Regions from separate parts of the Pseudoalteromonas sp. PPB1 genome, predicted to be linked through region 3. Evidence: predicted binding sites of a transcription regulator. Region 3 holds the regulator's gene; each other region holds the start of a gene.
The links. Region 3 encodes sigma-54, which starts transcription at its own class of promoters, with help from an activator protein. Its sites were predicted from a motif close to GTTGGCACGNNNNTNGNNT; they were not measured.

Region 1 (6,832 bases), on a different contig from region 3:
CGGTAATGAGGGGACCATCGGACATCACCACACAGCTGTGGATCAGATTTTCGAGCTGACGTACATTACCCGGCCAGTCATAATTAACTATGAGCTGTTCGGCGGCAGCTGAAAAACCAACAAAGACTTTGTTCTCGATTTCACTGAACTTGCTCAAAAAGTGCTGCGCAATTTGCAAGGCATCGTGATCTCGTTCATGCAATGCGGGCAAATCAATGGCAATGACGTTCAGACGGTAAAACAGGTCTTCACGTAACCGTTGGTCGGCAATGGCCTGATGCGGCTCGCGGTTGGTCGCACAGATAAAACGCACATCGACCTTTTCTTCTTTGCCGCTGCCGACCTTCTGGAAAGTACCTGACTGGACAAAGCGCAAGATCTTAGCCTGCAGGTTCATGTCCATTTCGCCGATTTCATCTAAAAACAGGGTGCCGCCGTCGGCTTGTGTGGCTGCGCCATCGCGGTTCGTGACTGCCCCTGAGAATGCGCCTTTGATGTGACCAAAGATTTCTGATTCCATCAGTTCACTGGGGATCGCCGCACAGTTAATACACACCAGCGGTTTATCTTTGCGTGTACTGGCGCGGTGAATGGCATCGGCGGCCAGTTCTTTACCCGTTCCACTGGGCCCGGTGATAAAAACATTGGCCTGACTGGGACCGGCTTTTTCGATGGCTTTATACACCATTTGCATGGCAATAGAGCCCCCAACAAAACGATAAAATTGCGACTTGATTGAGCTATGATAGCGCTGCAGGCTGGCCCGCAACATATTCCGTTCAGCCACCAACATTTTGGTCTGAACGGCCTGCTCGAGTGTGAGTTTGATATTGCCGATGTCGAAGGGCTTTTGCATATAACCCCATACCTTGCCCTGGTTAATGGCATCAATGAGGTCCTCCACTTCAGTGAAGGCGGTGAGCATCATGCGAATGGTGTCCGGAAAGCGCTCGGCGACCTGAGCCAGAAACTCAATGCCAGACATATTGGGCATCATTTTATCTGAAACAACGACGTCGATAGGGTGTTGTTCTAACAAGGCCAGGCCTTCTTCTCCACTTGACGCGGTGAACACTTTATAGGGCTCATTTTTAAGCGCGCGGGTGAGGGAGCGTAGAATAAGGGGTTCGTCATCGACGAACAGCAAGGTAATGTTAGTAACCGGTTCCATGTAATCCTGCCTGAGTTAACGCGTATTAATAGAAGTATTACACAGTCTTAGACAATTTGAAGCATTTATATACTGGAGTTTACGGTGAACAATAAAACCGCCTGCGAAGAGAGGCACAGGCGGTTTTGCGAGGAACTATCATTGTTTAATTGAACTGATGTGCCACTGTGGTGGCTTGCATATTCAGCTCGGTGAGCAAATGATTGCTCTGTAACATACCGTCTACGCTGATCAGCAGGGTTTTATAATTGACCGGAATATCCAGTGTCATGGTGATCTGTCCGGCATTATTAAAGCGTGCCGTTGCCAGCAAGGCTTTGTCGGCCATCGCCTCGTCCTCATAGCTTTCAACCACCTCATGCATGGCATAGATTTTCACCATCTTATTGGCCAGACTGTCTCCCAGCACATCCTGTCCACTCAGATCTAAGGTCACCGTTTTACTGGTACTAAAGTTAAAATCCGCTTTGACATGCAAGTCGTTAGAGGTTTCAGCCTGGCTGTCAAGCAATGTCGGGTCTGGCTCGTAACTTGGTGCAGGCTCTGTCGGCTCGGCGGGTGTTGCTGCCCCGTCGTTCTGCGTCTGACTTTGACTCTGTGTGGTCTGGGTTGACGCAGGTGTACTGGTGTTATTTGCCGGTGCTGTGGCCGTATTACTGCTGCTGGTTGAGGTGCCCGTTGAGCCACCTTCACCACCACCGCCTCCGCAGCCACTCAAAGTGAAACAAACCAAGGTTAAAGCTGAAAATTTAGTTAATGTATTCATGGTCATATCCTCTTAGTGTGCGCTGAAAGTGTGGGTGGTGCGTTCGTTGGTCATAAACCAGTCCTGAGCTTGTTCGCCATTGCTTTCCACCCAGGTTTCGTAGGCAGGATACGCCCAAATTACGTCGAGATACTCTCTGGGGTAGTGCCAGTCATTACTGATCATCAAGGCCCAGGGCAGGTTCTCGGCTGTTCTGAAGTAGCGGCCCGCTTGTGCGTCTGAGGTATCATCGGCTGTACCAAAGCGGTTAGCATCAAACTTGTCTGTTGGTGGGAAATCTGCCATATGGATTTCAAGTGAGCGGTCTTGTGTTCTGTACAGGAAAAAATCGAAATCGTTGATGCTCAGTGCATCCAGGCTTTGTTCAAAGCTGACATCGAAGGTGTATGGTACAGGTTCAAAGTAATCGCAGGTCATCACCGTATTAAAGTGCTGGCACTGGCCAGACTGGCCTGTGGTGGTGAAGACATGGGTATTACTCCACAATGACAGCACGGCGTTGGTTTGTCCGTCCTCTGCCGTTTTGTCATAGCTTTCACCGTCAACCGTGAGTGTGGCTTGTTTAATCAGTGCCGGATTACTGTTCATCAGACGCAGACCGAAACCATTCTGGTAGGCTGCACCGCGCGCCGTGATCCAACCATTGATGATGAAACCGCTGATCTGATTATCCGCATTGTAGGTAAAGCGAATGCGTTGTTTAACTACCAGGTCGTTCATGTCATGGTCACCACGGGCAGGCCAGTTATCTTCGAAAGCGAGTGTCGTGACGCCTTCTGCGCTCGGATAATATTGGCTGTAGGCCCGGTCAAAATCGTTGGGGAATTCATCCAGCTCATCTTCAATGCCATCGGCATCGCTGTCGTTCTGCTCCGGCATAACCGTCAGGTTGAGGGCGGAGATGGCTGTCGCGGGTGAGCTTTTTACGCTGAATACTGCATCGTTAAAGTCGTTGTCTCCCCAGGTGCGGGGTAAGTCTTCGAAGCCGATGACTACTTCCTGCTGCTCTTCATCCAATAGCAATACACAGTGCTGACGCAAGGTTTCGTTGCTCTCCGGATTGAGATCAGACAAGGAGTAGTAGTAGGGAGTTTTAAATGGTTTTACACCGGTGTAATACCAAAACCCGTTTGCCGCAATAAAGAAGCCAATGCTGGTGCCTGCCGGAAACTCGCCAATACTGACCCGGTGGCCATTGGTCAGGTGTGGGTAGCTGAGGTTTGGAAAGACAATGGTCTCCTGCACCTCTTCGGGTGATTGCGGCGGATTCTCCGGGTCGAAGGTAAAGTAACCGAAGGAGTTTTTGTACCCTGCGCCTTCATGGATAAACGTCACAAATACTTCGGCGTCTTCAACCAGATGAATGGTTGAGCCTTCGTCACCTGTGATGAAGGCCTCATTAATTCTCGCTTCGGGCAGTGCGTTTTGAATGCGCTGGAAAAATTCGCGGCTATACTCTTCACGTGCATAAATCATCGAGTCGGGCTTGCCGGTAGACTGGTTGTAGCCTGAAGGCCAGGCCTCACCAGACTGAAATTGCCAGACATACTGGCCGTCGGCCTGTTCAACTGCTGCGGCTGCAAAAGACAGCAGTCCGCAGGTCATCAGAGGGTAGAGTGGGTTAAGCAGTTTCATCATATTCGCTCCAGTTAATTTCAATTTTTTACGTCTGTACTGGATATTTCATGAAACGTGCCAAAAATTTAGTTTTTATTTATCAGTGGCTTGTGATTTTTTGTTCTGTGGTGTCAGGGTTTTTTGCAAATTGCACTGCATTGCGCTTTGCAAACAAAAAAATGCTGACCGACTGAAATTAACCTTCAGTATGAAAAGTCAGCCTATGCGGTGTTTTCTATAAACGGTGCAATACTTGCTTCATGAGAGAGGGAAGATAAAGGAGGTCGGCATGCAATCGTCTCAAACAGACACTTTGATATTTAGCGTGGCATTGAATGGGTATCAGTGGCGCTATCGACGTTATCTGAACAGTCAACGTCTCTATGCCAGGCGCATGGGCTATGATTATGTGGTCGTCACACGGCCCTGGCTGAATCGGCTGGGCGCTGAGTGTTGCTGGCTGAAGTTGTTTTTATTGAAAGCGGCATTACAGGCGGGTTATCAACAGGTGATGTTTGTTGATGCGGATGCCTGTATCCAGCCTGCGTGCCCGGCACTGGATAAACTGGATGACGCCGAGAAGTTCCTGTTTCTGGCTCGGGGTTACAGTGGGGCGTTTAACTCAGGCGTGATGCTGATGCGCAACTGCCCACAGGCAATTGAGTGGCTGGATACACTGATCGCTGCGATGACCGAGCCGGTGGCTGAATCCCGGGGAATTGGCTGGGGAGAAAATGGCCATGTGATCCATTATGCACAGGATTGCGAGGGCGTCGGTGAGCTGGAGCGACGCTGGAATAACACCTGTGAGCCACACCTGGATGACTATATTCGTCACTTTAATTACGGACCGCTGAAATGCTCAGTGGTGGATAAATGCTTCCATACGTTGATTTTCAAATGTTCACGTCTGTTGCTCGGGTATAGTCTGTCCCGCCCGGATGAGCAAGCGGATAAGCTCGCTGTGGTGCAACTGCGCATTCCAGCGGCGCTGAGCCAAATCCAGGCGTTGTATCCAGGTTATTTTTCCTCCTTTTAAGCGTCACATCGACGCTTTTCAAAATAAGAAAATTCTCAAAATGCAATGCAATTTAGCTGAGAATAGAACCCCAGAAAAACGTAAAATTCACTTTAAATCAACACTTTAAATTTTGGCATGGTCCTCGCTATCTATTCGATGTAATCAACTGAACAGCGGAGGAAGCGATGTCTACTTACTTATCCACACATTCAACACACGCAAGTGAGTCAGGTGCACGCAAAGCACTCAGAGTCAGCGCTGCATTGCTGTTAGTTATCGTTTTAGTGCCGTTGTTCTGTCTCAATTCTCTGGCTGCGCTAATTTGTTTTAAAGCGCCACTGAGACGCCAGACCTGGATAGACGTGAGTGCTCAGCCTGTGTCGTTGCTCGGCTGGCAGGTCGGCGTATTCAAGCGCAGCGCAGTGCTGTTAAATGTTGTGAGTGGTCGTATTCGGTTTGTCGGTAACCCGCTGCTACGTGACGGCGTGAGCATGCCCCGTGTGGCGCGTTTACACTCTCCCTGCGGTCAGCCTGGACTATTCGATTGTCTCTGGTTGCATAGCCTGACCGGGCTCAGTGCGGATAAGCCACTCGCGTTGCTCCATGCGCAGCATAACCAGTCTTTGTTTGCAGATATTTTATTAGTATTTAAGGTGATCTTATGTCTGGGTTTGTATAGCAAATCGGCAAGTACCCCGTCGAGCAGTGAATTGTTTGGTATTCCGTTTAGCAATACGCGCATGCAGGCTGCAGTGGATTGGGTCGTAAAAGGGTCGGCGGAAACAGGTACACAGGGGTGCCAGTCGGCTTACTACATCAATGTTAACTCGGTGAATTTATCGGCTGGTAACGCACAGCTCTATCAGGTACTGCAAAACAGTGACCGGAATTTTATTGATGGCTCAGGTATGCGGATCGCGGCTCGAAAAGCGGGCATGAACCTGGCCGACAACAACAATGGCACCGACATGTTGCCTGGGCTTTGCCAGGCTGCCGCTGAAAATCAACGGTCCCTGTTTTTACTTGGTGCACAGCCCGGTGTTGCACACAAAGCCGCTGCCAACTTGCGCCAGCAATACCCGGGCTTGCGTATCGCGGGTGTGCACCATGGTTATTTTGATGATGATGATCAGGTTGTCGACTGTATTAATCAAAGCGGTGCCGACATTGTACTGGTCGCCTTGGGTTCACCTCGCCAGGAACTCTGGATAGATAACAACAAGCATAAACTCCAGGCGCAGTGTGCGCTGGCGGTCGGCGGCTTATTCGATTTTTTCTCAGGCAATATAGCGCGTGCTCCCATGTGGATGAGAGAGCTGGGCCTTGAATGGGTTTGGCGTCTGATCCAGGAGCCCAAAGCCAAGTTTAACCGCTATGTGCTCGGTAACCCGATTTTTCTATTCCGTGTTTATGTTTTACAACAAGCTTTGCGAGGACTTTAATCATGTATAGCATCAAAAAAACCACTGCAACTCAGTACAATACAATGTCATCATCTGCTTCTGAGCAAACCAAAACAGATGGTCGTCACCATGGTATTCCAGCCTGTTTACAGCGCCTGGCTGCGATTACTGGATTACTTTTACTCAGCCCGTTTTTACTGGTGCTTATAGCGCTGATCAAGCTGGAAAGTCAGGGGCCATGTGTATACAAACAGGTTCGGGTAGGTAAACTGGGCCGCCGTTTTACCATGTATAAGTTTCGTTCTATGTACATGCCTGAAGATCCACGCTTTCGTAATCCGGACCCGGCACAAAGCGACCGTGAAGGTGTGTGCGCTAAATATCGTAATGACCCACGTATTACCCGTATTGGTGCTTTCATTCGCAAGTACTCAATCGACGAGTTACCCCAGCTGATGAATGTGGTACGGGGAGATATGTTGCTAATAGGTCCGCGCCCAGCGCTGGAAAAAGAAGTACACGCATACCAACCGCATGAGTTAGGCCGTCTTAACAGCGAGCAGGGGCTGACTGGCTTATGGCAGGTCACCGGCCGCGCCGACACGACTTTTGCACAGCAGGTGCAGCTGGATAAGCGCTACATCAGTGAGCAAAGTGCGCTGAATGATGTCACCATTTTGCTTAAGACTATTCCTTGCGTCATTGGTGCCAAAGGAGCCTACTAAATTCATTGAGGGAGCACATTGTGGATCACACCTGTCTTTTCATGTAGAGCCACCGCTTAGTCGGTGGCTTTCTTTTTGCAAACCCGCTTTTTTATTTTGGTAATTCACTTCAGACAACGCATCGCCTTT
Region 2 (6,832 bases), on a different contig from region 3:
TGGCGGCTTTGTCGACCCCATCCAGTTTATCTACATCAAACGCCGGCGGCAGTTGTTTTTGTTCTTCATCACTCATCTTCAGTTAACCATGCTTTGACTACTTGAGAAGACAGCTCTGGCTCGTTGGCAACCAGTGCACGAACAGCTTTAAGCAAATCTTCATCGCCATGTAAGTCTGGCAATTGTAATGTACCATCGGAAGAGAAGCCAACTGCTGATTCATCAAAGTCATTGTTTAGCATATCTAAAGTACTGTCGCCAAGGTCTACACCTGAGGTTAGCGCATCTTCATCATAATCTTCCAGCGTATCCTCTGGATAAATCAGACGCTTCAGCATAGGTCTGACAACCGCCAGTATTAGTACGATGATAACCAGCGCGCCCATAACCAGGCGGATGGTTTTCATAAACCATTCCTGCTCCCACAGTGGCAAGTCACTCTCTTCCAGAATATTTTCACGTACAAAAGGTACGGTCACCACTTCCAGCGCATCACCACGCTGCATATCGAAGCCTACGCCACCTTGCAATAAACGACGTATGTTGTTGAGCTCTTCCTGTGAGCGCGCAGTCATTACCATGTTGCCTTCGGCATCTGGCTTATTCATGTAGTCCACCGCCACTGAAACACTGATGCGACGGATCACGCCAGTTTGCTGACGCTTGTGTGAAATGGTGGTATCCAGTTCATAGTTACGTGTGGCCTCTTTGTGGACACGTGACGGTGTCGTGCCGGAACCATTGCCCTGGCCTGCCACTTCAGGAATATTGGAGTTCACCGGTGGCTGATTAGTAAGTGCACCTGGGATACCTACAGCCAGGCCACCGACATTATTTTCTTCAAAGGTGGTTTCACTGCGCACCGCGGGTAAGTCGGGGTTGAAACGTTTTTGGGTTTCTTCCACCGCGCTGAAGTCCATCGTCAGATCAACCTGAGCGGTATACTTACCCAGCCCTACTACTGGGATCATGATGCTGTCAATTTTTTCCAGATATTCCTGCTCACGCTTACGCTCGATTTCATATTCTTTACGAGAGCGTGCAGCCAGAGAGTCTTGGGAGCCAGAATTAAGCAAACGACCATTCTGATCTGTCACAGTAACACGTGCCGGCGTCAGGCCCTGTACCGCTGAAGCAACAATATCAACGATTGAATCAACTTCTTCACTGTCTAGTGTACGACCACGTTTTAATGTGAGCACCACTGTCGCTGACGGCTGCTTTTCACGTCGCGCGAATACGTTTTCTTTTGGAATCGCCAGCAGGACTTTCGCACGGTTAATATCTTGCAGCTCTTCGATGGTACGCGCTAACTGTTGTTCCCGGCTGTGCTTAAGACGTTCACGCTCAAGACGTTGGCTCACGCCAAACCCCATATCCTGCATCAGGATATCAGTACCACTGCTCGGTGCCTGACTGAACCCGTCACGGGCCATTCTCAGCTTAATATCTTGATAGTCAGACTCTGCAACCATGATGGTATTGCCATCCAGGTCATACTCGATTTTCTGTGCATCCAGAAAGTCCAGTGTCTGAACAAGCTCTTCGGTTGGGTACTGACCTAACGGACGCATATCTGGCTGACGTGCCCAGATAATAATGAAAATAGCGATTGCCAGACAGATAGCCAGTGCGATCACCAAAGTAATCTGGCGGAGCATATCAACACCGCTCAAAGCACTAAAGTAGCCTGATTTTTGCTCTTGTTGCGTATCTGCATCAGCACCAGCTCCTGGAACGGATTGTCCATCAGCAAGTGCCAGATCGGTTGATTGATTGGTAGCCACGATTACTCTCCACTAAACTCTGTTTATACCGGCATGCTCATGATGTCTTTATATGCTTCTATGAGCTTATTTCTGACCTGCATGGTTGCATCAAAGGCCACTGATGATTTGTTTTTGGCTATCATTGCTTCCGCCAGAGAGACGCTGCGGTCACCCATTTCAACCGCGGTCACTTTCTCTTTGGCATCTCGCTGTAGTCCAGCAACCGTATTAAGTGCATCACTGAGTAAATCGCCAAACTGGGCACTTGAGGTTGCCGCCGTTGCCTGGACAGGCAATTTATTCGGGTCCTGGGGTCTGACACGGCCGGCCTCTGAGGCCATTGCCTGCATTTCCTGATAAAGTCCGGTAGATTGAATTTTCATGGTCTGGCTCACTTTGTGAGTTATACATAACATGAATAATGCACAAAGCATGCCAAATTAAACTCAAATTAAAACAATAGGTTACGAAGGGTTTTTGAGGGTCGAATTTTTGACAGTGACACAAACCGGTCACAGGAAGGTCATGAATCCGGGCAAGTAATTGCCCGGATGTCTTAGTTAAATACTTAGGCCGGCACAGGTAAACCCAAATCGCGCATTCTGGCCAGCTTATATCTAAGTGTTCTGGGACTGATCCCAAGTAACTCAGCAACGTCTTTGCGCTTGCCGTTACAACGGTTCAACGTATCGAGAATAATTTGGTGTTCCTTATCCTGCAGCTCTTCTTTGTAGCTCAGCCCCTCTGCATCCTCGTTCATGTTCACTGTAATCTCGCCAGCCGGCTCAAGAGCACCTGTGGTAAATTCAGCAGGCTCCGTAAGTGACGGTTGTGTTGCGGTTGTGAGCATTGGCGCAAAATTCTCGATAAAAATATCATCAGCTGCAATGACCGACCCTTGCTGCAAAATAAGCGCCCGCTGAACTACATTATCTAACTCTCTGACGTTACCAGGCCAAGCGTGGCTAAGTAGTTTGTCTTTGGCACAGTGAGACAATACAGGAGTCTCTTTACCGGCTTTATCGCAGTGACGCTGTAACAAGTGCGCTGCAAGTGGGACGATATCTCCGCTGCGCTCTGACAACGGCAACCAGGTCAATGGAAAGACGTTCAATCTGTAATACAAGTCTTCCCGGAAAACACCGTCATTCACGGCTTCTTTAAGATCACGGTTACTGGTTGCCAGAACCCGAACATCCAATTCAATGGTTTTACGACCACCCAGCCGCTCGACTTCTCTTTCCTGCAATACTCTTAACAACTTAGCTTGTAGACCCAAGTCCATCTCAGTGATTTCGTCTAATAATATGGTTCCTTTCTGTGCCTGTTCAAACTTACCTGGGCAAGCTGTAATCGCACCGGTAAAAGCCCCTTTTTCATATCCAAACAGTGTAGCCTCAAGCATATTTTCGGGAATGGCAGCACAGTTAATTGCCACAAATGGCTGATCAGCACGTTCTGAACGGTCATGAATATAACGCGCAAGAACCTCTTTACCAGAACCACTGGGACCCAGCACCATCACACTGGCATCTGAGCGCGCCACTTTTTTGGCAAGTTCAAGTAACTCCAGGCTTTTACTATCTGCCACTACCGGACCATCGGTTTCTTTCGCTTTTTCAGGCATGTAGCGGCTAACCATATTCAGCAATACTTCGGGCGCAAAAGGTTTTGCCATGTAGTCAATCGCCCCAAGGCGCATCGCTTCAACCGCATCGTCTATGGTGGCGTAGGCCGTCATCATCAGCACAGGTAAATCTGGGTAATTTAGCTTCACCGTCCTGAGCAGGTCTAAGCCACTCATAGCGCCCATTTGTACGTCACTGACAAGCAGTGAAAACACTTGTTGTTTTAACAATATCACTGCCTGTTCAGCACTATCCGCCTCGACGCACTCAAACCCCGACATTTCAAGTGTGTCGATAAGTGCTTCGCGCAATCCGGCATCGTCTTCGACAACTAAAATTTTGCTGCTCATACGGCCTCCTGTAATGATGAATGTTCGCTGGTAATAGGCAATAACATGCTAAAACATGCGCCTCCGGTTTCATTATTGCTAACGTCAACCCGACCTTTATGGGAGTGGGCGACAGAATTCACAACGGCTAACCCCAGGCCTGTGCCTTGTGACTTAGTCGTGTAAAAAGGTTCAAATAGTTTGCTTGCCTGACTCAGGTCAACACCTGGGCCATTGTCAGACACACTGATACGCACAATGTCTGTTCCGGCATCACGCTGGGCGCAAATCTCTATTTGGGCCCCTGCGCCAATGTGTTGCACACTGTTATGGATCAGATTCTGAATAGCGCTTGCCAGTGCCGTTTTATTGCCCAGAATTTCAATATCCGGCTCAGGTAAAGTCACTGTCAATTCGGCTTTGTGCAATGACACCATCGCATCTGCGCCGGCTTTGACCTCACTCAATAGCTGTTGCATCGACACACGTTCAATGACCTGCTGTTCGCCACTTTTTGCGAACAACAGCATATCGTTAACTTGATTTTCAAGGTCTTTTAGGCGCGACATCAGCTTAGTGTGAAATTTATCTCGTGACTGTGCAGGTAGTTTGCTGCTGCCCAGGTTTGCACCATACAGCATCGCTGCAGACAAAGGTGTACGTACCTGATGGGCCAAAGACGCCACCATTTTGCCCAAAGCACTGAGACGCTGCATATGTGCAACACGGGCCTGAAGGCGTCGCGTTTCTGTCAGGTCCGTCATCAGGATCAGTTGACCGGGCTCCGGCGTCAGGGCGGTAATATCAAGTTTGATCAGACGTCCGTCTTTGAGAGACACTTCATGGCCATCATCCTGCTGTGGACAAAAAGAACGCTGGATAATATTAAACCACTTTTCCCCCTCCAGTGGCTCACCCAGCATATCAATGGCTATCTGATTGGCTTTGGCTATCATACCCTGCCCATCTAATACCACCACACCCGCTGGCATGGTATCGACCAGATGACTCAGCCAACTGGCTTGTTGCCGCAAATCGCTCAACTCACCCATATACGCTTCTTGTAATAAGCAAGGGTTGTATTGAGTGGTTGGCACAAATTGTGGATTAATCACTTTTGCTAATGCCATGACGTTGCTCTCATAAATCTAGATACAAAGAAAAAGCAATTGCCATGCCAACTTTAAAATTCAATATATTCAATAAATTAAAATCGTAAGGATGCCTTCAAAAGTTTGACACTGTTTATTTGTACAGCGATTAATAATGCGCTAAACTGACTCTAATCACTGTCAACATTAAGGACAATATCATGACCACACGTTGTCACTGGGTCGATTTAAGCAAGCCTGATTACGTTGCGTATCACGACGAAGAATGGGGAAAGCCGGTACTGAATGACGATAAACTGTTCGAGTTTATTACTCTGGAGTCTGCTCAGGCAGGACTCAGTTGGTATACCATATTAAAAAAACGTGATAACTATCGAGCGGCGTTTCATCAGTTTGAGCCGCACAAAGTTGCAGCAATGACAGAGGACGATGTGACCAGGCTGATGGACAATCCCGGGATCATCCGCAATAAATTGAAGATCCAGGCAACCATTAATAACGCAAAACGATTTATCGAAATTCAACAGGAGTTCGGCAGCTTTGCTTACTATCAGTGGCAATTTGTCCACTTTACGCCAATCATAAACACCATTCACAGTCCCGAAGACTATCAGGCAACCACAGAGATAAGCGCACAATTTGCCAAAGATTTAAAAAAGCGTGGTTTCAAATTTCTTGGGCCCACCACAGTCTATGCGCATATGCAGGCCTGTGGCATGGTCAATGATCATCATGATGACTGTTTTTGCAAGGCACCCATATTAGAGGCAAACAAGACGCTGGATATTAAAGCGCAGCTTCAAGCTATGATGTGAGGCGCCTTATCATTTAACCGCAGCCAAGCTCTTCGTGTTTAGCTCACGAACACCATAACAAACACATAAGTGTGGCACATCACATTTTAGCCCCCATAAAAAACGGCACCTCCAGGGTGCCGTAATTACGCAATTAGTCACTCTTTCTAATCGCGATTCAGATTGTACTTCTTCATTTTTTCGACCAGGGTTGTACGGCGCACACCGAGAATCTCAGCCGCTCTGGCAACCACATAGTCGTAACGCTCAAGAGCCTGAGTAATAAGACTAATTTCCATCTCAGCCAGATACTCTTTGAGCTCGATACCCTCATCAGGCAGTAACCCCAGGCCCGGTTCCATATTATCCTGATCGAGTGTTTCTTCTTCATCTTCAAAGTCACTGAAGCCATCACTGAACAACTCATTAAAGACGTCTTTTTCAAGCAGCTCTTCCGGATATTCCGGCTCATAGGCTTCCACTTCGATATAACGATACTTACTGGGCAAGTCGGTCACATCGACCACTTTTTCAGGAAACATAATCGCCATGCGTTCCACCAGGTTTGCAAGCTCACGAATATTCCCGGGCCAGCTATGTGCTTTAAGACTGTCAATCGCGCGATCAGTGAACTTCACCGTGCTCCCGCCCTGCTCAGCAACACGACGTAATAACTCTTTTAATAGCAAAGGAATATCATCAGCACGTTCACGCAGGGAGGGGTTTTCAATGGGAAACACATTTAAACGGTAAAACAAATCTTCGCGGAATTTACCTTCTTCAATCATGATTTCCAGATTACGGTGCGTTGCAGCAATAACCCGTACATCCGCCTGGATAGGCTTAGTACCACCAACACGCTCATAACTGCGTTCCTGCAAGACACGTAACAACTTAACTTGCATTTGCAAAGGCATATCGCCGATTTCATCGAGGAATAATGTACCACCTTGCGCTAATTCAAAACGTCCTTTACGTGCAGAAATAGCACCGGTGAAGGCTCCTTTTTCATGTCCGAATAATTCACTCTCAAGTAACTCTCCGGGAATAGCGCCACAGTTAACAGGCACAAAGGGACCTGTATTGCGGTTGGATAGCAAGTGCACATTTCGCGCAACCACCTCTTTACCGGTTCCGGATTCGCCCAGGATCAGGACATTGGCGTCTGTTTTCGCAACCTGAGATATCAAAAAACGCACT
Region 3 (6,832 bases):
TTGCAGGCACTCGCATCGAGCCCGTTTGACGCTGAAGGTGTGCAGACAACCGAGCGCGATATCATCAAAGGAGGCGTACTCGAGACCTATTTGTTGCCAAGCTACGCAGCCAGACGTCTGGGTATGCGTAGTACGGGCCATGCGGGTGGGATTCACAACTGGCTGGTACAGGCCACTGAGCCGGACCTGGCCGCGTTGCTGCGGACCATGGGGCGTGGCTTATTAGTGACTGAACTTATGGGGCAGGGGGTTAATACGGTAACCGGTGACTACTCACGCGGCGCAGCCGGTTTCTGGGTAGAAAATGGGGAGATCCAATATCCAGTCAGTGAGATCACCATTGCAGGTAACCTCAAGGATATGTTTAAGTCAATTCAGGCAATTGGGGGAGACATTGAAACGCGTGGCGCTGTTCAAACTGGCTCGGTGCTGATAGAAAATATGCAAGTTGCGGGTCAGTAACCGGTAGTTGTATGTGTTTGGCTGCTTAGACAAGCAGCCAGGTCGCCGTGCCGAGGAAGGCAAAAATGCCTACGATGTCGGTGACTGTGGTCAGTACAACACTGCCCGCCAGTGCTGGGTCTATATTCATTCTTTTTAGAATCAGAGGTATGCTGGCGCCTGCAATGCCCGCAGCAACCAGATTCATAAACATTGCAAAGGCAATCACGCCCCCGAGTACAAAATCCCATTGCCACAGGGCAATCACACCTGCAATCAGCAAAGACCAGAGTAACCCATTCAAGGCGCCAATGGCGAGCTCTTTACCCAGTAAGAAGCGCTGGTTAGTGGCGTTAACGTGCCCCAGAGCAATACCACGGATCACCAAAGTCAGGGTTTGACTGCCAGCCACACCACCCATGCTGGGGACTATGCCATTCAATACTGCGAGGATCGGTAAAATATCTAAGGTGCCTTCGAAAAAGCTGGCAACGAAAGCGGCCATTAGTGCAGTAAGCAGGTTGATCCCCAGCCAGATTGAACGGCGACGGCTACTTTTCCAGACCGGCGCAAAGGTATCTTCTTCATCGTCGAGACCAGCCATACTCATGAGGCTGTGTTCGGCGTCCTCTCGGATAACATCAACGATGTCATCGATGGTGATACGCCCCAGCAAATGTGCGTTGTCGTCTACTACTGGTGCTGAGATCCAATTATGACGTTCAAACAGCTGGGCGACATCGCTTTCGTCCATTGAAATGGGAATAGTTTCACGTTCTTCATTCATTAACTCATTAACCAGTTTGTCAGGCTGGCTGGTTAAAAGCACACTGATTGGCAGGGAGCCCAAAAAGCAATTGTCTTTGTCTACTACGTACAGGTCATCGGTGCCATCAGGGAGTTCCCCTTTGAGGCGCAGATAACGTAACACGACATCCAGTGACACATCCGGGCGGATCGTCACCGTATCTGTGTTCATCAATGCGCCTGCGGAGTGCTCGACATAAGACAGTGCCTGGGTTGCTCGGGCTCTGTCTTGCGAGTCCATGGCACCGATAACGTCCTGATAGACGGGATCTGGCAAGCTTCTCAGGACTTCACCGAGATCATCATCATCCATGTCTTCTGTCGCCGCAGCGATCAGCTCTGGCTCCATTTTGGCAATGATGCTGAGTCTCACATCTTCAGACAGCTCTTCAAGCACGTCACCCTGTATATCCGGGTCAACCAATTGCCAAAGCAGGGTTCTGATTTTATGTGGGGAGGACTCCAGCAATAGCGCGGTGTCGCAGGGTGGAATTTCGGCTAAGGTTCGCCTGACTTGAACAAACTGACCACTGTTAAGGGCATTCGTAACTTGCTGCAATAGCTCCAGTGTGTAGTCTTGTTCAAAAGCTTCAGGCATAGGCATCCCAGGTTGGATAGTCGACAAGTAGGCTTGTCAACGAGTATATAGCGCATTGATTATAGGCTTATGATAATTATAGCTGTTTTAATATCAATTGGTATATCTAAAAAAAGCGAAGAAAGCCGTCATGAAGCGGCAGTTTTGTGTCTGTCTGATCGGAGAAAAGCGAAGAGGAGTTACTCTGATTCGTTAAATTTATCTGCAATGAGATTGCCAATGGCATGTAAAGCGCGTTCGGCATCTGGCCCTTCGCAGACGACTTTGACTTCTTTGCCCTGACTACTTTCAAGTAGCAATAAAGCCAGTACACTGTCACCCTCTGCTTCTTTACTGCCCTGAAACAGCGTGATGTTGGCATCGAACTGAGTGGAGAGTTCTGCCAGCACACTGGCTGCACGAGCGTGTAGCCCCAGCTTATTCTGGATCAGAAAGGTATCTTCAAAGCGTTGTGTCATTTTTCTTGTTCGCGGTGATGGATCTTCACATTGTTGTGGGTGCGGGCAAAACGCTCACCTAACGTTTGGGCAAGATATACGGAACGGTGTTGTCCACCAGTACAGCCAATTGAAATGGTCAGGTAGCTGCGGTTATTGCGTTCCAGATGGGGCAACCAGGTTTGCACAAAGGTCTGGATCTGCCAGGTAAATTTTTGCACTAAGCTGTGGCTAGACAGGTAATCAATAACAGGTTTATCTAAACCGGTTAACGGTTTAAGGTCTGGTTCCCAGTGTGGGTTTGGTAAAAAGCGGGCATCAAACACGTAGTCGGCTTCTTTCGGAATACCATGCTTAAAGCCAAAGGACTCAAAGGTGATGATTAATTGTTTGTCCTTTTTACCGAGGATCTTTTCCCGGATACGCTCTGCCAGCTGGTGGATACTCATGTCCGTGGTATCAATGGTGATATTGGCGCGGCGGATAAGCGGGTCAAGCAGCTCTTTTTCTTTTTTGATTGCTTTGTCCAGCGACAGATCGGCCAATGACAGCGGGTGCAGGCGGCGTGTTTCTGAAAAGCGACGGATCAAGATCTGATCTTCACTGTCCAGATAGAATATGTTGGGTTCTGCAAATCCGGGGAGGTATTCCAAAATATCGTCGAGTTCTTGCTGATCTTTTGGCAGGTTACGTACGTCAACGCTCACGGCAATTTTATCATAGCTGTCTGACACACTGCGCACCAATGCAGGCAGCAAGTTGACTGGGATATTATCGGCGCAGTAATAACCCAAGTCTTCCAGCACGCGAAGGGCGACCGATTTTCCTGAGCCAGAACGACCACTGACAATAATTAACTGCACAGAAACTCTCCGTTAGTTGTCAAACTCTTCAATTATCGCGAATAACTCCTGATCATTGTGAGCTTGTCTGATACGTTTACAAAACACCTTGTTTTTAAGTTTATCAGCGATCGTTGCCAAGGTCTGCAAATGTTGTTGATTTTCTCCCTCGGGTACGATGAGTGCCACAAAAATGTCGACGGGTTGATTGTCAATGGCATCAAAGGCAATGCCTTGCTGATTAACAAGCAGCATAGCCACCACTTTATCTATGCCTGCCATGCGGCCATGGGGCAGGGCTATCCCTTTTCCGATCCCCGTACTACCGAGTTTTTCGCGGCTCAATAGCGCATCAAGGATGTCATGGGCATTACTGTCTGGAAGCTGGCTTTGAGCCAACTCACTGATGTACTCTAAAATACGTTTCTTACTATTAAAAAGGACCGCAGCTTTGCTGCAGTCCTGTGAAATCAATGAGCTTAGTTTCATGATTAATGTCGAGTTAGCTTCTCTTTGTGCTTGATCACCTGGCGGTCAAGCTTATCGATAAGTCCGTCTATTGCGGCATACATATCCCGGTGTTCGGTTGAGGCAAAGATTTCTCCCCCGTTCACATGTAATGTGGCTTCTGCTTTTTGGATGAGCTTTTCGACATCTAGGATAACATGCACATTATTGATGTGATCAAAGTGCCTTTCTAGCTTCGCAAACTTGTTTGTTACATAGTCTCTTAACGAATCGGTGATTTCTACATGTCGACCAGTTAAATTTAGTTGCATAAGCATTTTCCTTCTGTAGTTACGTCTAAATCAGGCTTTTACGCTGATTGGACGGTGGGATAGCCAAAGACTCTCGGTATTTGGCAATTGTACGTCTAGCCACTTTGATCCCTTGATCTGCCAATACGTCCGCAATCTTGCTGTCACTCAAAGGTTTAGCTGTATTTTCTGCGGCAATTAGCTTTTTGATCAATGCTCTGATTGCAGTCGAAGAGCATTCTCCTCCGTTTTCAGTGCTGACATGGCTTGAGAAGAAATACTTCAACTCATAGATACCGCGTGGCGTGTGCATATACTTTTGAGTTGTTACACGTGAAATCGTGGACTCATGCATGTCGACCATTTCGGCCACATCATTCAGTACCATCGGCTTCATTGCCTCGGGGCCATGTTCAAAGAATGCCTGTTGTTGCTGCACAATGCAATTAGTAACTTTTAATAAAGTTTCATTGCGGCTTTCCAGGCTCTTGATGAACCATTTTGCCTCTTGCAAGTGTGAACGAATAAACTGACTATCTGTGCTGGACTTGACTGAACGGGACATCGCAGCGTAGTGGTCATTCACTCTAATTTTTGGCATTGAATCGGGGTTGAGTTCAACAACCCAGCGACCTTTCACTTTTTTAACCGACACATCCGGGATCACATAGTCTGCTTCTTCTTGCACTATGCTGGCGGCAGGTTTCGGGTTTAGGCCGTGGATCAGGGTCATTACTTCTTTCAGATCCGCTTCTTTGAGTTTGGTTTTTTTCATCAAAGTGCGGTAATCCCGGCTGGCTAACAGATCTATGTGCTCAGTCAGAATTTCTTTGGTCTGTGCAAGCCAGGGGGTATTTGGGTCAAACTGGTTGAGCTGAATGCACAGGCATTCTTGCAGGCTGCGTGCAGCAATCCCAACGGGGTCAAATAGTTGGATCCGTTTCAGTACGGCCTCTACTTCATCCTGCTCAATTAGCTCGTCATCGTTGTCCTGATTCATGCTTTCGACGATGTCTTCGCAGCTGATGGTCAACAGGCCTGCGTCATCAACCGCTTCTACAATTGCAAGGGCGATGGCTCTGTCTGTTGGACTAAAAGGCGTCAGTTCCAACTGCCACATCAGGTATTCTTGCAATGTCTCAGTCGTTTTACCCTGGTAAATGGTTTCGTCTTCCGGCATTGGGCCTGAACTGCTTGCCGGTGCGGCACTGATGTACTCATCCCAGGTTACGTCCATTGCCAAATCGTCGCTGACGGTGTCTTTGTTTAGTGCAGCATCGCTGTCTTGTTCGTAGTCGCTGACAGCCGCCTCTTCATAGCTGTCGTTGTCACTCGTTGTAGGTTGTTCCAAATCGGAATCCGACTTGGACTGAGTTTCATTATCTTGTGATTCAGACTCACCTTCTTCCACTTCCAACAAAGGGTTGCTATCAAGCGCTTCTTGGATTTCTTGTTGGAGATCTAGCGTACTCAACTGTAACAGACGAATAGCCTGTTGCAGTTGTGGTGTCATTGTCAGTTGCTGCCCCATGCGCAGCTGTAGCGATTGCCTCATGTATCTCTAACAATCCTTTTTGTTATTTACTTCTAATTTTATAACTATAGCCTGAATTGCTCACCTAGGTAGACATCCCGCACGGTTTGATCGGCCAGAACATGCTCCGGGGTGCCTGCTGCTATCAGTTCACCATGTGACACTATATAAGCTTTCTCACAGACGTCCAGCGTTTCACGCACGTTGTGGTCAGTGATCAGTACGCCTATCCCACGGTTTTTCAGGTGTTCTATAATTTTCTTTATATCTAACACTGAAATAGGATCAACGCCAGCGAAAGGCTCATCTAATAAGATAAATTTTGGATCTGCCGCAAGGGCGCGGGCAATTTCTACCCGGCGTCGTTCACCGCCCGATAGTGCCATACCCTGGCTATCGCGAATATGCTGGATATTAAACTCATCTAACAGCTCATTGAGGATGACTTCTCGTTGTTCTTTGTTCAGCTCTTTACGAGTTTCTAAAATGGCCATCAGGTTCTGATAGACGGTCAGCTTGCGAAAAATAGAGGACTCTTGTGGCAGGTAACCAATACCAAGTCTTGCTCGGCTATGCATTGGCAATAAGGTAATGTCTTGTTCGTCAATATGTATGCTGCCCTTATCACTGGGCACCAGGCCGACAATCATATAAAAAGTGGTGGTTTTACCTGCGCCATTTGGGCCAAGGAGGCCAACAATACTGCCAGCTTCAACGCTTAACTCAACGTTTTTAACAACCTGTCTGCCCTTATAGCTTTTGGCCAGTGCGGTGGCGGTTAATTTACTCACGGATTACCCTTCTCTTTTGGTTGCTGGGGGTTCTCTTTTTCAGGTAACAGAATGGTTCTCACACGGTTTTGTTCTTGCTCCCCGCGCTGTGCGCTGATCAGCTTCTTTTCCATATCATAAACGATGGTTTGCGCGCTAATTTTTTGCCCTGCCTGACTGATCTCTGCACCGCCTTTTATGGTGAGCATGCGGTTTGCGACGTCATAGCGCACTTCTTTGGCGGTTGCCTTGAGTAAAGAGCCATCCGTCTGACGCTCTTGAAATACGGCTGGGCTGCCTGTTGCAACCAGCAGCTGCTTGTTTTTACCCAGTTCTTCCCGACGGTGCACCTCGAGACGATCGGCCAGAATTTTCCGGTTACCGTGAATGATTTCGACGTTTTCCTCGAATACGCCAATATTGGTTTGCAACTGGGCCAGCTGAGTGCCAGAACTGATAATCACCTGATCAGCAGCTGTATTTTCTGCATAAGCTGCAGGATGAAAGGCACTCAAAGTGCACAGTAAGATCAAGGAACAGGTTAATTTATTGCTCATAATAAATTGTTTCAGTGTGGTTGATGAGTTCAATGATTTCGGTATTGAGATCGGCCACTAAGCCTTTACCTGAAATCGTTAAGTTTGG

Region 1: the regulator sigma-54 is predicted to act here: its motif matches at 3,619-3,637, upstream of IY568_RS14770 (LruC domain-containing protein).
Region 2: the regulator sigma-54 is predicted to act here: its motif matches at 2,191-2,209, upstream of fliE (flagellar hook-basal body complex protein FliE).

Annotation. Positions count from the first base shown of each region.
Region 1 covers NZ_JACEQV010000013.1:149,077-155,908, reverse strand. The annotation lists gene IY568_RS14780 (sigma-54-dependent transcriptional regulator) at 1-1,171, opposite strand, end outside; gene IY568_RS14775 (hypothetical protein) at 1,317-1,937, opposite strand; gene IY568_RS14770 (LruC domain-containing protein) at 1,950-3,575, opposite strand; gene IY568_RS14765 (hypothetical protein) at 3,844-4,593, shown strand; gene IY568_RS14760 (WecB/TagA/CpsF family glycosyltransferase) at 4,761-6,017, shown strand; gene IY568_RS14755 (sugar transferase) at 6,020-6,703, shown strand.
Region 2 covers NZ_JACEQV010000002.1:271,527-278,358, forward strand. The annotation lists gene fliG (flagellar motor switch protein FliG) at 1-76, opposite strand, end outside; gene fliF (flagellar basal-body MS-ring/collar protein FliF) at 69-1,790, opposite strand; gene fliE (flagellar hook-basal body complex protein FliE) at 1,811-2,152, opposite strand; gene IY568_RS03535 (sigma-54-dependent transcriptional regulator) at 2,338-3,747, opposite strand; gene IY568_RS03540 (sensor histidine kinase) at 3,744-4,856, opposite strand; gene IY568_RS03545 (DNA-3-methyladenine glycosylase I) at 5,039-5,653, shown strand; gene IY568_RS03550 (sigma-54 dependent transcriptional regulator) at 5,800-6,832, opposite strand, start outside.
Region 3 covers NZ_JACEQV010000001.1:479,976-486,807, reverse strand. The annotation lists gene pmbA (metalloprotease PmbA) at 1-462, shown strand, start outside; gene mgtE (magnesium transporter) at 488-1,846, opposite strand; gene IY568_RS02150 (HPr family phosphocarrier protein) at 2,026-2,304, opposite strand; gene rapZ (RNase adapter RapZ) at 2,301-3,146, opposite strand; gene IY568_RS02140 (PTS sugar transporter subunit IIA) at 3,159-3,614, opposite strand; gene hpf (ribosome hibernation promoting factor) at 3,617-3,904, opposite strand; gene IY568_RS02130 (RNA polymerase factor sigma-54) at 3,930-5,438, opposite strand; gene lptB (LPS export ABC transporter ATP-binding protein) at 5,483-6,208, opposite strand; gene lptA (lipopolysaccharide transport periplasmic protein LptA) at 6,205-6,744, opposite strand; gene lptC (LPS export ABC transporter periplasmic protein LptC) at 6,734-6,832, opposite strand, start outside.